DNA from 4 places in the Paenibacillus sp. FSL H8-0259 genome. Region 1 is predicted to be linked to each of the others. Evidence: riboswitches for the same ligand, from Rfam matches in the RefSeq annotation. Region 1 holds a riboswitch; each other region holds the start of a gene.
The links. A riboswitch is a leader RNA that binds a small molecule or an ion and turns the genes downstream of it on or off. The one in region 1 is predicted to bind thiamine pyrophosphate.
Positions count from the first base shown of each region.

Region 2: linked by a shared signal. The riboswitch ahead of thiC (phosphomethylpyrimidine synthase ThiC) and the one ahead of NSU01_RS10910 (thiamine phosphate synthase) in region 1 are both predicted to bind thiamine pyrophosphate.
Region 3: linked by a shared signal. The riboswitch ahead of NSU01_RS02175 (ABC transporter substrate-binding protein) and the one ahead of NSU01_RS10910 (thiamine phosphate synthase) in region 1 are both predicted to bind thiamine pyrophosphate.
Region 4: linked by a shared signal. The riboswitch ahead of NSU01_RS15210 (ABC transporter ATP-binding protein) and the one ahead of NSU01_RS10910 (thiamine phosphate synthase) in region 1 are both predicted to bind thiamine pyrophosphate.

Region 1 is NZ_CP150147.1:2,586,486-2,590,440, reverse strand. Features, by position in the region: gene thiH (2-iminoacetate synthase ThiH) at 1-183, opposite strand, end outside; gene NSU01_RS10920 (thiazole synthase) at 215-979, opposite strand; gene thiS (sulfur carrier protein ThiS) at 1,075-1,278, opposite strand; gene NSU01_RS10910 (thiamine phosphate synthase) at 1,285-1,974, opposite strand; TPP riboswitch at 2,049-2,151, opposite strand; gene NSU01_RS10905 (SDR family oxidoreductase) at 2,345-3,217, opposite strand; gene NSU01_RS10900 (NUDIX domain-containing protein) at 3,426-3,854, shown strand.
Region 2 is NZ_CP150147.1:158,507-162,461, forward strand. Features, by position in the region: gene NSU01_RS00795 (tetratricopeptide repeat protein) at 1-444, shown strand, start outside; gene trxB (thioredoxin-disulfide reductase) at 590-1,543, shown strand; TPP riboswitch at 1,616-1,722, shown strand; gene thiC (phosphomethylpyrimidine synthase ThiC) at 1,892-3,586, shown strand; gene NSU01_RS00810 (class I SAM-dependent methyltransferase) at 3,751-3,955, shown strand, end outside.
Region 3 is NZ_CP150147.1:499,189-503,143, reverse strand. Features, by position in the region: gene NSU01_RS02180 (hypothetical protein) at 1-1,261, shown strand, start outside; TPP riboswitch at 1,334-1,444, shown strand; gene NSU01_RS02175 (ABC transporter substrate-binding protein) at 1,576-2,661, shown strand; gene NSU01_RS02170 (MTH1187 family thiamine-binding protein) at 2,715-3,008, shown strand; gene NSU01_RS02165 (ABC transporter permease) at 3,005-3,766, shown strand; gene NSU01_RS02160 (ABC transporter ATP-binding protein) at 3,856-3,955, shown strand, end outside.
Region 4 is NZ_CP150147.1:3,605,696-3,609,650, forward strand. Features, by position in the region: gene NSU01_RS15205 (ABC transporter permease) at 1-672, opposite strand, end outside; gene NSU01_RS15210 (ABC transporter ATP-binding protein) at 653-1,435, opposite strand; TPP riboswitch at 1,548-1,650, opposite strand; gene NSU01_RS15215 (TetR/AcrR family transcriptional regulator) at 1,719-2,411, opposite strand; gene NSU01_RS15220 (DHA2 family efflux MFS transporter permease subunit) at 2,820-3,955, shown strand, end outside.

The DNA of each region.
Region 1 (3,955 bases):
ATGCGCCTTCTGCGCCATCTCTTCGAGGTAAGGCTCCGCTGCCGGTGACAGCAAAGCCATCACCCCGTCCTCGTCCAGCCGCTCCAGACGAAGCGCCCGCTTCACATCAAGCGCAGTATACTGCTTCCATGCCCCCTCGTAGGGAAGCTTGTCCAGCCGTGTCAGCCTATCATAAAAGCTCATGTCCTTCCCCCCTCTTCATAAACAGCATCAGTCATGCCAGAAATCCGGTCAACGGCGAAGAAGCTGCGGCTGTCTCTTCCACCGGCCCCAGCCCGGCCAGATAGGCCTTCCGCCCCGCCGACACCGCTTCGCGGAATGCCTCCGCCATCAGCTGCGGGTCCCGGGCGGTGGCAATTGCCGTATTCAGCAGCACAGCGGCTGCGCCCATTTCCATCGCCTCAGCAGCCTCGGAGGGTCTGCCAATACCGGCATCCACGATGATGGGCAGACCCGTTTCTGATATCAGAATCCGGATCAGCTCCTTGGTCTGCAGCCCGCGGTTAGAGCCGATTGGCGCTCCCAGCGGCATGACGGCTGCAGCTCCGGCCGCCTTCAGCCGGAGTGCGGCTGACAGATCAGGACTCATGTAGGGCAGAACTACGAAACCCTCCGCAGCTAGGATTTCCGTGGCTCGGATCGTCTCGGTATTATCAGGCAGCAGATATTTCTGATCATTGATAACCTCAATCTTCACCCAGTCTCCCAGCCCCGCTGACCTTGCCAGCCGGGCAATGCGTACCGCTTCCTCTGCGGTGCGCGCACCGGAGGTATTGGGCAGCAGCGTCATGTGGGAAGGAATATGGCTGATAATATTGTCCTTGCTCTCCGGATCTACCCGGCGCAGGGCAACCGTAATGACCTGTGAACCCGAGCGGGCGATCACTTCGGGAATAAGAGTGTTGCGGCTGTATTTTCCGGTCCCGATGAACAGTCTGCTCGTTAAAGTAACTCCTCCAATAATCAAAGGATCCTGCATCATATCGCCTCCTGTGATAAGTCGCTGCCTTTATCTTAATTGCGTATTGGCGTATTGGCATTCTTGCATCTGCCGCACGCACAGTTACCAGTTACCTAGCCTCCGCCGACAAAATGAACCAGCTCAACTCGGTCACCTTCATTCAGCAATGTATCTTCATAAACCTCTCTGCCGGCAAGCTCACCATTCAGCTCCACAATAACCAGCTTCCCGGTCCACTCAGGCCGGGCCAGAAGATCAGCCAGCGTCCGGCAGCTCTCTTCATACCTTCCTCTGCGTCCGTTAACGGTCAAATTCATTCCAGTTCACCTCCTTTGCCCGGTATGGGGGTCATTCAGGACTTCAGCATATGCTGCGGCCTGAACGGATGATCTGTAAGCCTCAGCGGCGCCAGCAGGATCCGTCGCTCCGCATATCCCGGACATTACGGCTATTCCGGCAGCCCCCTTCGACAGAACGATTCCGGTATTGCCCGGTGTGATGCCTCCGATAGCAATCAGCGGTATACTGCTGGAGCGGACAGCCACTTCCAGCTGCTCCAGGCCCCGTTCCCGCTGTCCGGGCTTGCAGGCCGTAGGAAATACATGTCCATACAGACAAAAGTCCGCTCCCTGCTGTCCGGCGCGTGCCGCTTCCTCCGGGGAATGCACCGACCTGCCCAGCCGCAGGCCCGGGGCAATACCGCTCGCCTTGGCAGGCGGCAGGCTGTGCCAGGCCAATTGGACGCCGGCTGCCCCTGCTGCCAGAGCCACATCAATCCGGTCATTAATAACCAGCTTTGAGGGCGGAACCCCCGCTTGCAGCAACCGCTCTGCGGCAGCCAGAAGCTCAAGTGCGGACAGGGCTTTTTCCCGGAGATGGATATAATCCACCATGGTATGTACAGCAGCAGCCAGTCCGGCAAACTGCTCCGGATTCAGCCTCCCGTCCGAGATCAAATGGATTTCTTTCAGCACCTTCACCTTCCCTTCTATACGGCATTCCGGAAAATACAAAAAGACCGCCCCCTGTATCAGGAAGCAGTCCGGAATATAAGCAGGAATACCGGGTAAGCCGTTACCCCCGCTGCATTATTCATTCTCCACTTCCCTACGCTGGTATAAACCAGATCAGGTTCAAAGGGTCCGAACAGATATGTTCGTCTCAGCCTTGCGGCACCCCTAGTGATCGTTCATATTCTATTGTTCTTGCAGTTTGTATATTAGCATATTATTCCTGTAAGAGCTATTCTTTAATAGATTCAATTATTAAGTCCAGCGGGTTTAAGCGGCAAAAAAGCCAGCCTTCCGGCTGACTTTTCATCTGTTGAACGTTTGATTCTTTAAACAGTATAAACTTATCCGGCTTACAAAGCAGTGCCAATGGTCAGCCGTTAACGATCTCGCCGCCGTTCACATGCATGACCTGACCGCTTACATAAGAGGAATCGTCAGAAGCCAGATACACATAGGCCGGTGCCAGCTCCTCGGGCTGTCCCGGACGCTTCATCGGCTGGGTGCCGCCGAATTCACTGACCTTCTTCGCGTCAAACGTAGACGGAATCAGCGGCGTCCAGATCGGGCCCGGTGCTACCGCGTTTACCCGGATGCCTTTGTCTGCGAGATTCATCGACAGGGAGCGGGTGAAGCTGAGAATTGCTCCTTTGGTGGACGAATAGTCCAGCAGCTGCGGGCTGCCGCGGTACGCCGTGATAGACGTAGTGTTGATGATCGTGGAGCCTTTTTTGAGATGGGGCATCGCTGCCTTGGTCAGATAGAACATGGAGAATATATTCGTCCGGAACGTCCGCTCCAGCTGCTCGGCGGTAATGTCCTCAATGGTCTCCTGCGGATGCTGCTCTGCCGCATTGTTAATCAGGATGTCCAGCTTGCCGAGTCCCTCAATGGTTTTATTAATCAGATCCTGACAGAAGGCCTCAACCCCGATATCACCGGAGATCAGAATACACTTCCGCCCCTCCTGCTCCACCTGGCGCTTGGTTTCTTCCGCATCTTCATGCTCATTCAGATAGGATATCACTACATCTGCGCCTTCTTTGGCAAAATGAACGGCAACCGCACGACCGATTCCACTGTCCCCTCCGGTAATGAGTGCGGCCTTGCCCAGCAGCTTGCCTGCTGCCTTGTAAGCTGAGGTTTCAAACTCCGGAAGCGGATTCATCTCGCTTTCAATTCCGGGCTGCTGGTCCTGTACCTGCGGAGGCAGGGTTTTGACGGGTTGTTTGCTGGTGTCTGGCATAATCCATTCTCCTTTCGCTGTACCGTTATACTGTTTTTACTAATCATGTTAGGTTGGCTAAAAGTCTGGTGTTTATGCATCATACTTGCCTAGCAAAAATCGCTTTACGTTATTTTACTTACCACATAGGGAAGCCGGCCAAACAGAAAATCTTGAGTCCAACGCGTTCCCGCTCCATTTTAGAGCCTGCAGAAGGAGAGTTATCCTCATGTCCAAAAAATCAAAAAGCATCATCGTTGCCGTCAAAGGTGTCATCCTGTATCAGGGCAGAATCCTCATCGTCAAGCGGGCTGCCGCCGATTCTGCAGGTGCCGGAAGCTGGGAATGTGCCGGAGGCAAAATCGAATTCGGTGAAAGCCTGGAGGCTGCACTGGAAAGAGAAATTCTTGAGGAAACCGGACTGGCGGTTACGACAGAACGTATCCTTTATGCGGTGACCCTGCTCACTGACCCTGCTAGACAGGTAGTGATTATCACCTATTTATGCCGCGCAGCCCGTGGCGAAATCCAGCTCTCGGAAGAGCATACCGATTACCGCTGGTGCACCGTGAGCGAAATGAACGCCCTGCTGCCGCCGCAGATTATCGCTGACTTTCAGGAGCACGGCATTTTTGAGCTGGAAGGGTTGTTACGGTAAGTAATGAACGGTTTCTACAAGAATATTATATATATCCGGACATTTTTATATCCTATACTTTCTCTTGGAAGACAACCATCTTCACTGGAGGGTTCACTATC
Region 2 (3,955 bases), 2.4 Mb from region 1:
TTCAGCCTGCAGCGGCTGATTGGAGAGAATCTGGAAGAAGCTGCAGCTCCTGAGGAAGAGCCGTTGCAAGCGGCTTCCAGCCCCAAGGGCCCGGCTGAATGGAAGGAAGACTGGCAGCGGATTATCGATCATACGGTGGCCATGATGGACCGGAGATATGATGCTGTGCAGAAGAAGGATGCAGAGTTTATCTGGAAGCAGTTCATCGGCAGCCTGTATCCGGATGTACCGTTATTCCGCAATGACGGCGGCTGGTGTGCGGCACTGGAGTATCTGACTGCCAGGCTGCACGGGCGTCCGGTCACCTTCCGCGAGGCGGCACAGCGTTACGGCGTCTCGGTCTCCATGGTAAGCCGCTATGCACGGCGGATCGACAGTGAATGCGATACCCAGGGCATGCTGCCGGGAACGGACGGCTTGTCGCCGTCCACCAACAATATTTGAACCCTTTTTTCAAATATAAGAATCTATACGTTTCTCACGATAACTTATCCTTATATTTCTCGCTGAAACGGTACCGTCTTAATAAAAGGACGATAAAGCCGTTTCCACTTGTAAATACAAACCTACTTGTAAGGAGGCCAATGTAATGTACAAAACGATTGTAATCGGAACAGGCCCGGCCGGGCTGACTGCCGCGATTTATCTGGCGCGCGCGAACCTGAGCCCGCTCGTAATTGAAGGCTTGCAGCCGGGAGGACAGCTGACAACGACGACAGAAGTGGAGAACTTTCCAGGCTTCCCTGAAGGAATTCTGGGTCCTGATCTGATGGACAACATGCGTAAGCAGGCCGAACGCTTCGGCGCTGAATTCAAGAATGGCTGGGTGGAGTCGGTTGACTTCTCACAGCGTCCGTTCAAGGTGACTGTAGACGGAATGGGTGTACTGGAAGCGGAGTCGGTCATTATTTCGACCGGCGCCTCCGCCAGATACCTGGGTATCCCGGGCGAGCAGGAGAATGTAGGACGCGGGGTCAGCACCTGTGCGACCTGTGACGGATTCTTTTTCCGTAACAAAAAAATTGTCGTGGTCGGCGGCGGCGATTCCGCGATGGAGGAAGCCAGCTTCCTGACCCGCTTTGCTTCCAGCGTAACGCTGGTGCACCGCCGTCCGGAGCTGCGTGCTTCGAAGATCATGCAGGACCGCGCACGCGACAACAGCAAGGTGTCATGGGCACTGAACCGCACGCCGCTTGAGGTAACCGTCGGCGATACCGGAGTTAAGGGCATCACCGTCCTTAACAATGAGACGGGACTTACCGAGCTGGTGGAAGCGGATGGTGTATTTGTCGCTATCGGACATACACCGAATACCGCTTTCTTAGGCGGGCAGATTAACACCGATGCCAATGGCTATATAGTGGTTAACCCGGGCACCACAGAGACGAATATTCCCGGCGTATTCGCTTGCGGCGACGTGCAGGATACGCGTTACCGTCAAGCCATATCGGCAGCCGGAACCGGCTGTATGGCCGCCATGGATGCCGAGAAGTTCCTGGAAGGCACGATGGTGCATGACTGGAGCGAATCGCTCGATAAATAACCGGAGAAGGTTCTTGTTATTTACGGGTTTACAAAAAAATCCTATACCAGTAGAATGTATTTAATTAGATAAGATACCCACTAGGGGAGCCTGAATAGGCTGAGACGGGAAAAGTGAATTTCCGGACCCTTGAACCTGATCTGGATCATACCAGCGTAGGAAAGTGGAGTCGGACCTTTTTTTGAATACAGTCTTATTGGGCTGTTCCTTTGATAAAGCCGCTCCAGGTGGAGCGGCTTTTTGACTTGCAAGAATTCATATGCCTTGTGCTATACATGATTCTTCGGCTCAGTCTGCTGCGTGAAATCTTATCTGATTGGCTCATAGGGCGAAGAGGAGGAGATTAGAATGCCAGAAATGATGAAGAACGAAGAGGTGGACCTTTCCCGATTTCCTGCAAGCCGCAAAGTGTATGTAGAGGGCTCGCGCCCGGATATTCAGGTTCCGATGCGGGAGATCAGCCTCAGCAGAACCGAGGGCGTTGCCGGGGAAGAGGAGAACGAACCGCTGCGTGTCTATGACACAAGCGGAATTTACACCGATGCTGCGCAAGAGGCTGACATTCGGAGGGGGCTGCCGCCGCACCGTTTATGCTGGATTGCGGAGCGTGGCGATTCGGAGGAATACACCGGAAGAGCTGTGCAGCCGCAGGATAATGGAATCCGCAGGGGCGGGCCGCCCGCAGAGGCTTATCCAGGGCTGCAGCGGAGTCCCCTGCGGGCACATGCGGGCAACAATGTTACCCAGCTGCATTATGCGCGGCAAGGGATCATTACTTCGGAAATGGAGTATATCGCGATCCGCGAGAATACCCGGCCGGAATTCGTAAGGGATGAGGTGGCCGCCGGACGGGCCATTATTCCGGCCAACATCAATCATCCCGAGAGCGAGCCGATGATTATTGGCCGTAACTTCCTGGTTAAGATCAATGCGAACATCGGAAATTCTGCGGTGTCTTCTTCTATTGAAGAGGAAGTGGAGAAGATGCGGTGGGCAACCCGCTGGGGGGCCGACACCATCATGGACCTCTCCACCGGCTCCAAGATTCATACCACCCGTGAATGGATTATACGCAATTCTCCTGTGCCTGTCGGCACGGTGCCCTTATACCAGGCGCTCGAAAAGGTGAACGGCATAGCCGAGGATTTAACCTGGGAGCTCTATCGCGACACGCTGATTGAGCAGGCGGAGCAGGGGGTCGATTACTTTACCATTCATGCCGGGGTGCTACAGCGCTATATTCCGCTGACTGCCGGAAGAATGACGGGAATCGTATCACGGGGCGGCTCGATTATGGCCGCTTGGTGCCTTGCCCATCAGCAGGAGAACTTTCTGTACACACACTTCGAAGCTATATGTGAGATTATGAAGACGTATGATGTGGCCTTCTCTCTGGGGGACGGACTTCGTCCGGGTTCTATAGCAGATGCCAATGACGAAGCTCAATTCGCTGAGCTGGAGACACTGGGAGAGCTGACAGCGCTGGCCTGGAAGCACGATGTTCAGGTAATGGTTGAGGGCCCGGGGCATGTGCCGATGCACAAGATTAAGGAGAATATGGACAAGCAGCTCGAGATTTGCCGGGAAGCCCCTTTTTACACCCTGGGTCCGCTCACTACCGATATTGCACCCGGTTATGATCATATCACTTCAGCCATCGGGGCGGCGATGATCGGCTGGCTCGGGACGGCTATGCTGTGTTACGTTACACCCAAGGAGCATTTAGGTCTGCCTAACAAGAATGACGTGCGCGAGGGAGTCATTACCTACAAGATCGCTGCACATGCCGCAGACCTCGCCAAGGGGCATCCGGGTGCACAGGACAGGGATAATGCGCTGTCCAAGGCACGGTTCGAGTTTCGCTGGCGAGACCAGTTCCATCTCTCTCTGGACCCGGAAAGGGCGCTGGAGTATCATGATGAGACGCTTCCTGCGGAGGGGGCGAAGCAAGCTCATTTCTGCTCTATGTGCGGTCCTAAATTCTGCAGCATGCGGATTTCGCATGATATCCGTAATTCCTACAGATTGAGCAGGTCGCTGTAAAAAGGCAAGTCTTCTATAGCTATTTCCCTGCTGTCCCATGCTGTAAAAGGCGTGAGGGCAGCTTTTCTTATGCGCGAATAGCACAAGATTCTTCTCCCTATTATGTGAAACCATGCACAACCGTTGGCGTAAATAGCATTATCCAAGTATAGGGAGTGAATCGAATGAGGAACAAAGACTGGCTCAAGGAAAGCGAACGTTTCAATCAAGCGGCTGAATACTATGATAGGTATAGACCCAGTTATCCATTCGCCCTGATTGAGCAGATTGTACAAGAAGCCTCTCTGACTAAGGAGTCCAGAATTCTTGAGATCGGTGCCGGGAGCGGTAAAGCCTCCGAATTATTCCTGGACCGCGGGTATGAGCTGC
Region 3 (3,955 bases), 2.1 Mb from region 1:
TGCTTCGCTTGAGCGGATCAAGAGCCGTACCCTCGACCTTATTCAGACTGAACCGGCGCCTGAACTGCCTGCTGCTGTCCGCAAGCCGCGGCGGCGGGCAGCTATTGGAGCGGCGGCGGCCGCGATCCTTATGGCCGCAGGCCTGCTGGCGTTCTCCCCTGACGTCCAGGCAGGTCTAAAGCAAGCCCTTAGCTTCCTGCCCGGCTTCGGTACGGTTCTGGAGAGCAGCCCGGGCAGTCAGCTTTATGTTCTGGAGAAGCCCTACACTGCTTCCATAGGCAAGGGAAAGCTGACAGTCAATGCCGTACTTCTGCAGGAGAACAGCGGGACCATTACGCTGCGTGGACAGCAGACTCCCGTCATTACTGAATTTCAGGCAGACATTGGAGGGGACCGTTATACCTTTACTTCCAATATGCGGTCTTCTGCATCCGGAGACTGGTATGCAAGCTACAGTGCTGCACTTCCCGGAAATTTGGAGCTTGAAACCGCTGAACCGGTTACTCTGTATATCAATGCAGCAGCAGTCGGGCCACTGGTGCTTCAAGCACCGGTGACCGCCGATGATCTGCAGCATTTAGGTGCAAGCGATGTGCACCAGGATGTGCGGATTACGGCTTTTCCGGTTCGTCTGGATGACGGACTTGTCCGCGTTGAATTAGTTCCGGCCCTTTCAGATTCGTTCTCTGCCGTCCATTCTTATTCATTGGAGCCGCTGGTATCCTGGAATGGCCTGTATGTCGAGAATGCAGAGGGAGTCAAAGCAAAGGTTGAACCTCCTTCAACCATGGTCTACCCGTCGGAGTTCTCGTTCCGGGAATTGGCATCAGCTGAAGAACAGTCTTACAGGGTCGTCATCCCTTACATCGAAATAGCGGAACGAAAGGCACTCTCCCGGGAGGTCGTTCTGCCGCTGCCCGCCAGCGGGGAGAGTGCGCCCCTTCATATTACCGCTGAAATTGCCGGTTTCCCGGTAGAATTCACCCGCATTGAACGCAGCAGCGAAACGGCTGTCAGTGTAGATGTGGATGTGAAATTTGACCCGGGAGCGGCAAAGTCACTGACGCATTTCTTCATCCGCTATCCGGGTTCTGGGGACAAATATTCATACGGCTGGCAGGATACCGAGACATTCCCAAGAATCTTGAAGACTCTTCTTCTGGATGCAGAGCCCGGCGCGGATACGCTGCGTTTTAGAATGTCGGAGCCTCTATTCCTGCTCAAAGGCCCCTGGATTCTGCCGCTAAAGCTTGAAGATTAGGACGGGGAGACTGGACAACCGCAAGAGCGGCGTCTATAATACACCGTAAGAACATAGCAATACCCGTGAACTTCATAGAACCAGGGGTGCTGGAATTGGCCGGCTGAGATTGTATCCCACAAGATACTGACCCTTATACCTGATCTGGATAATGCCAGCGTAGGAATCTTCATTCAACCCCGAGCCCCTTCATGGGCCTGAAGTTGAACTCACCTTGCGCAAGTAACTGGCGTCCCGGTCTCCGGGGCGCTTTTTGGTATGGGTTACTCTGAATTTTGGAAGACTAGGGATTGCTGGAAGGAGAGAGAAGAGAAATGGGAGTCAAAAAAGTATTACCGCTGCTGCTCAGCTCTATGCTTGTGCTCGTGATGGCCGGATGCGGCAACGGGAACGTCAACCCGGGCAGCAATGCCGGAGGCAGCACACCTGCCGCCGGGAACAGCACCGCTGCACCTGAAGCAACCGCAGCCGCCAGTACCACCGACGCGCCTAAAGAATTGACCCCGGTTAAGATTGCGCTGGACTGGACGCCGAACACGAATCACACCGGCCTGTATACCGCCAAGGAGCTGGGATATTACGCGGAGGAAGGTCTTGACGTGGAGATCGTGCAGCCGGGTGCTGCCGGATCTGACGCCATGGTTACTTCCGGTGAAGCCCAGTTTGGCATCAGTGCACAGGAGGCGCTCACCCTGGCCCGCCTGCAGGATGTGCCGCTCGTCTCCATCGCCGCTATCATTCAGCATAATACCTCCGGCTTTGCCGCTCCGAAGGACCGCAACATTAAGACGCCGAAAGACTTCGAAGGCAAAACCTACGGAGGCTGGGGCTCTCCAGCGGAAGAAGCAGCTATGAAAGCCATCATGGACCCCGATGGCGGAGACGTCTCCAAAGTGAAATTGGTGAATATCGGCGAAGCTGACTTCTTCACTGCGGTGAAACGCGATATCGACTTTGCCTGGATCTTCTACGCCTGGACCGGGATCGAAGCCGAGCTGCGCGGCGAGCCGCTGGATATGCTGTACCTGAAGGATTATGCGCCGCAGCTGGATTACTACACACCGGTGCTGACCACCAGTGAGAAGGAAATCGCCGAGCATCCGGAAGTGGTGAAGGCTTTCCTCAAAGCTACGTCGAAAGGTTACCAATACGCGATCGACCATCCGGAAGAAGCGGCCACGGTCCTGTCTGATGCCGTGCCTGATCTTGATCCCGAGCTGGTGCTGGCCAGCCAGAAATGGCTCAGCCCGAAATACAAGGACGATGCCGCCCGCTGGGGTGAGCAGAAGCTAGAAATCTGGCAGAATTATGCCGAGTGGATGTACGGCCTGAAGCTGCTGGACAAACCGCTCGATGCCGCAAGTACATTTACGAATGAATTTTTGCCGGAAGGCCCATAAACACCGGTTGGAATAGTAATGACACTAGCTCACATGAGAGGAATGAATAATAAATGGCTAATACACTGCTTAGCATTCAGGTAATTCCCAAGGCTCCAAACAATGAGGATTCGATCCCTTACGTGGACACTGCGATTGAGGTAATTCAGAAGTCGGGGGTTAAACACCAGGTGAATCCGCTTGATACCACCATGGAAGGCGAGCTCACGGAGCTGCTGGAAGTTGTACGTCAGATGCATGAGGCACTGATTGCCTCCGGCAGCCCGAGCGTGATCTCCCAGATCAAGATCGCCCATAATCCCAGCGGCATCAGCATGGACAAGCTGACGGAGAAATACCGGCCGTGAGAAGCACCTGGAGACAAATCTGGCCGCCCCTTGTGGCGGTCATCTTTTTTCTGGGCGCATGGCAAATTGCGGTATCGGTGTTCCATATCCCGGCCTGGCAGCTGCCCAGCCCGTCCGATATCGCGCGTGAATCACGCGGCAATGCCTCCGGGATCTGGGCGCATACGGCCGCAACGCTGCGGCTGACCCTGATCGGCTTCCCGGTCGGCACCGGCATCGGCCTCATTGTGGCTCTGCTGCTCCATCTGCTGCCCTGGCTTAAGCGAGCGCTCTACCCGCTGCTGATCCTCAGCCAGAATGTGCCCTCCATTGCCCTTGGACCGCTGCTGATTATCTGGTTCGGCTTCGGCCTGCTGCCCAAAATCGTCCTGATCACCCTCGTCTGCTTCTTCCCGGTTGCCGTAGCGGCCATGGGCGGGCTGGCGCAAAGCGACAGGGTAATGTTGAACTATATGAAAATGGCCGGTGCAAGCAACTGGCAGATCTTCACCAAGCTGGAGCTACCCGGCTCCCTGCCCTCCCTGTTCTCAGGGCTCAAAATCTCCGCGACCTATGCCGTCATGGGCGCAGTGGTTGCCGAGTGGATTGGCGCGGACAAAGGGATCGGCTATTATATGCTGCTGCAGAAGGCCTCTTACCGCACGGACCGGATGTTCGTGGCCATTGTCATTATTGTGCTGCTGAGTCTGGTGCTGTTTGCACTGATTGCCTTGCTGGAGAAATGGCTCGTGCGCTGGAAACCGCGCAAGGAAGCTTAACACGTACAGGGTAACAATACACGCTATACTGAGCACGTTTGAGATAAAGCCTTAAGTACAAAAATTCTATATAGAAGGAGCTGACCGAAGTGTCTCCACTCACGAATACTGTACAGCTCAAGAAGGACGTCCCCGGCAGCAGCCTTGACGAGCCCAGAAGCGCACCGCCTGCACTTGAAGTCAGCAGCG
Region 4 (3,955 bases), 1.0 Mb from region 1:
CTCGGCACTTTGCAGATTGCCGGCCATTCTCCGGCTGAAATAACCAAGCCCCCGGCTGCCTCCAAGCCATTCGCCGATGGTAGCGCCAATGACGCAGTACACCACCGACAGCTTCAGTCCGGAGAAAAAGGACGGCAGGGCCAGCGGAACAGCAGCCTTGCGGAGAATCTGCCAGCGGTTCGCGCCAAGCGTCAACAACAGCTCGCGGTACTGCTCCGTATTCTTGCCCAGCCCATCGTAGGTGCCGACAACCACCGGGAAGAAGGCGGTCAGGAACACTACGGCAACCTTACTCCACAAGGTATAGCCGAACCACATGATAAACAGGGGAGAGAGGGCAACCAGCGGAATCGTCTGGCTGATAATCAGCAGCGGATACAGCGCTTTGGCCAGCGGCCTGAACAGATGCATGCCCGTTCCCAGCAGACTGCCGCAGAAGACGGACAGAGCGAAGCCTGTTAGTACCTCAAGCAGCGTTGCAGGCAGGTGAACGCCGAAGAGTAAATGCCTGTCTTCCATCAGAGCAATCCAGATGGCAGTGGGAGCCGGCAGGATGAACGGAGGAATCAGCCCCAGCCGGGACACCGTTTCCCAGACCGCAAGAATCAGCAGCACAAGCAGAATAGCCGGGCTGTACTCCCGCAGCAATCTTCTATAGAAGACGGTTGTCATACAGCTTCAGCTCCAAATCCTGCCGCAGGGCAACAAACTGCGGTTCGTAATTCTGACTATGATGTCTGGGGCGGGGAAGACCGGTGATGAACTCCTGCATACCGCCCCCGGCACTGCCGGTCATCAGATAGATGCGGTCACTAAGCAGAAGCGCTTCTTCAAGGTCATGGGTAATGAACAGCACAGTCTTGTCCAGTCCTGACCATAATTCCAGCAGCCAGCGGTGAAGCTCCCGCTTGGTTATGGCGTCCAGTGCCCCGAACGGCTCGTCCAGCAGGAGCAGCTCATTCCCGGCGGCAATGGTGCGGAGTACCGCAACCCGCTGGCGCATGCCGCCCGACAGCTCATGCGGATACGCAGCCCCCGTATCACCAAGACCGAACTGCTGCAGCATGCTGCGGATCTGAATAACGGCTTCCTCTTTGGAGCCGCTCCGCTTCAGTTCCCAGGGCAGCAGGCAATTGTCCAGTACGGTTCTCCAGGGCAGCAGGAGATCCCGCTGCGGCATATAGCCGACCTGGCCGAGCCGCTCCGAGGCGTTATTAGGCGGTTGCCCATGCAGGGCAACCTCGCCGCTGCCGGGTTCCAGCAGGCCGGCGATAATCTTGAACAGCGTACTTTTGCCGCAGCCGCTGGCACCCACGACGGAGATGAACTCGCCGCGGCGGACCTTCATGGAGATTCCGGAGAAGACCGGAGCCCTTGAAGCTGCGCCGAAAGAATAGGACAGGTTAGCGATGTTGATCATAGGATGGGGAAGCAAGCCTCCTTAGGGAAAAGTGATTACGCTACGAAAACAAGAAAGACCCATCCATTTCCGGAGGAAATGAATGGGCCTGAAGGTACAGTCAGTTTGCAAAGACGCGGAACCGCTGATACATTCTGCTCCACTTCCCTCCGCTGGTATGATCCAGATCAGGTTCCAAGGGTCCGGAGCTTAAGCTCCGTCTCAGTCGGCCGACTCCCCTAGTGAAATAACAGGTGCTATTGAATTCGTAATTGGTACTTAATATACCATAATTTCCCCGCTTGTAAAGAGCCTGTGCTCAGCGCTTGGAGAGGCCGGTGATGAACAACGCAACAATTCCCCGCGAGATTTCCTCTTTGGAGGAGCCGTTCCGTTTCTGTTCATACAGGTAAAGATCGGGACTAAGTACAGAGATCAGCGCTGTGGCAGCGAAGCGGGGATCGATCCCGATAATCTCTCCATTCGCGGATGCGCGGTGCAGAAGTTCACCCATAATCACTCCGAGCCGCTGGAAAAAAGGATGTTCGAACTGGGTAAGCTGCTTCTTGCCGGTGAATTCGGATTTGATCATGTTCAAGAGCTCCGCATATTGCTCAATGAAACCAACGACCTGCTCAATGCTGCTCTGCAGATGCGCGAGGGCAGCCGTTTCACCAGCGCTGGCAGCAAGCTGCTGTTCCATCCCCGACAGAAACTGCTCGGTGCTGTCCAGCAGCAGGGCCGAACAGATTTCGCCCTTATCAGTGAAGCGGCGGTAGAGCGATCCCTGCCCTATACCGGCCCGTTTGGCGATGCCGTACATACTGACAGCTTCGAGGCCGCTCTCGGTGAACAGCTGGCGGGCCGCCTCGAGTATCCGCTGCATATAAGGATCGGCGGGTTCTTTTGCAGCGATGTCTGTGTTCACTGTGTTATCTTTGTTCTCTGTGTTCTCTGTATTGTCCGGAGCTGCTGATGTTACAGGTTCAACTTCCGTTTCTGTTTTTTTCATGATATCCCCTTTCATATAAAGTAAATCCTGCCCATAATACAACATTTCCCTCATTCGATCGGCCTAAATCCCAAATTGTTGTATAAAATGCATTATTTCAGCTTGTTCAAGCAGTTTAGCAGAACTATTCTTGCATTTCATACAACAATCCATCCGGAAACCCGGCTATCCATGAATCAAAGCTGCAAAATATACAACATTTATGCCTACAGTGCGTCCTAAGAAATCTCTATTCTGCCGGTAAACGAATCAAGTGTGGGGAATTGGCGTATTCCGCTTGACACATCGGACAATTGTCCGTAGACTATGAAATGCGAACGCGGACAATTGTCCGTTCACTAATTATATAGACAAACCTGCCCGCAGGTCAACGTAGATGACAGCGGACAGTTCAGGAGGAGAAGGAGTATGGATCAGACCTTGAAGCAGGATGCCGATTTCCGGTTATCCGGCATTCTAGTTCCGCTGCTGGCGATTATTGCCGGCGTATTTATGGTCGTGCTGGATAGTACGGCAATGAATGTGGCATTGTCCAGGATGGTAGTGGATTTCAATACAGACCTGCATACGCTGCAGTGGGTCGTAACCGGGTATATGCTGGCGCAGGCTTCGGTCATTCCGCTGTCAGGCTGGCTGTCTGACCGGTTCGGGGCTAAGAACGTCTTTTTGACAGCTGTTATTGTGTTTACGATCGGCTCCATTCTGTGTGCAACGCCAAGCAGTGCAGAATGGCTGGTCGTTTTCCGGGTATTGCAGGGTCTTGGAGGGGGCTGTGTGCTCCCGGTCGGGATGGCTTATGTGTACAGACTGGCTCCGAAGAGTAAAGTCGGCGTTGTTATGGGGATTATGGGAATTCCCGTGCTGTTCGCTCCGGCGATTGGTCCTGTATTGTCAGGCTGGCTGGTGGAATACCACTCCTGGCGCTGGATCTTCCTGATTAATATCCCCATCGGTATTATCTGTGTGCTGATCGGGCTGCGAAAGCTGCCGAATGCGGCGAAGAACACCGTTCCCGGCATGGATAAATTCGGAATGGTGCTCGGACCGCTGGCTTTTGCTTCACTCACTTACGGTGTAAGTCAGGGTGCGCAGAGCTGGACCTCGGACAAAACGCTAATCGGGTTATCTCTGGGAGCTGTTGCACTGATTGCCTTTGTCATTGCCGAGCTGCGTTCCAGGACCCCTTTACTGGAGCTGCGGATTCTGAAATCCGTGGATTTCACCACCGGAATTATCGTGCAGTGGATCGCCCAGTTCGGCTTATATGGTGCTTTATTTCTACTGCCGCAGTTTCTGCAGCAGGCCCGCGGCTTCGGCGCATTTGATACCGGATTGACCCTGCTGCCGCAGGCCATTGCTTCCGGGCTGATGATGCCAATTGCCGGAATTCTGTTCGACCGGATCGGGGTGCGCTGGCTGGTGGTTTGCGGACTCAGTCTGGTCTCTGGCGCATTGTTTCAGTATTCCCATGTCGATCTGACCACCCAGAGCCGTGATCTCATTCTTCCGCTAATCATGTGCGGTGCAGGGATGGGGATGATGAT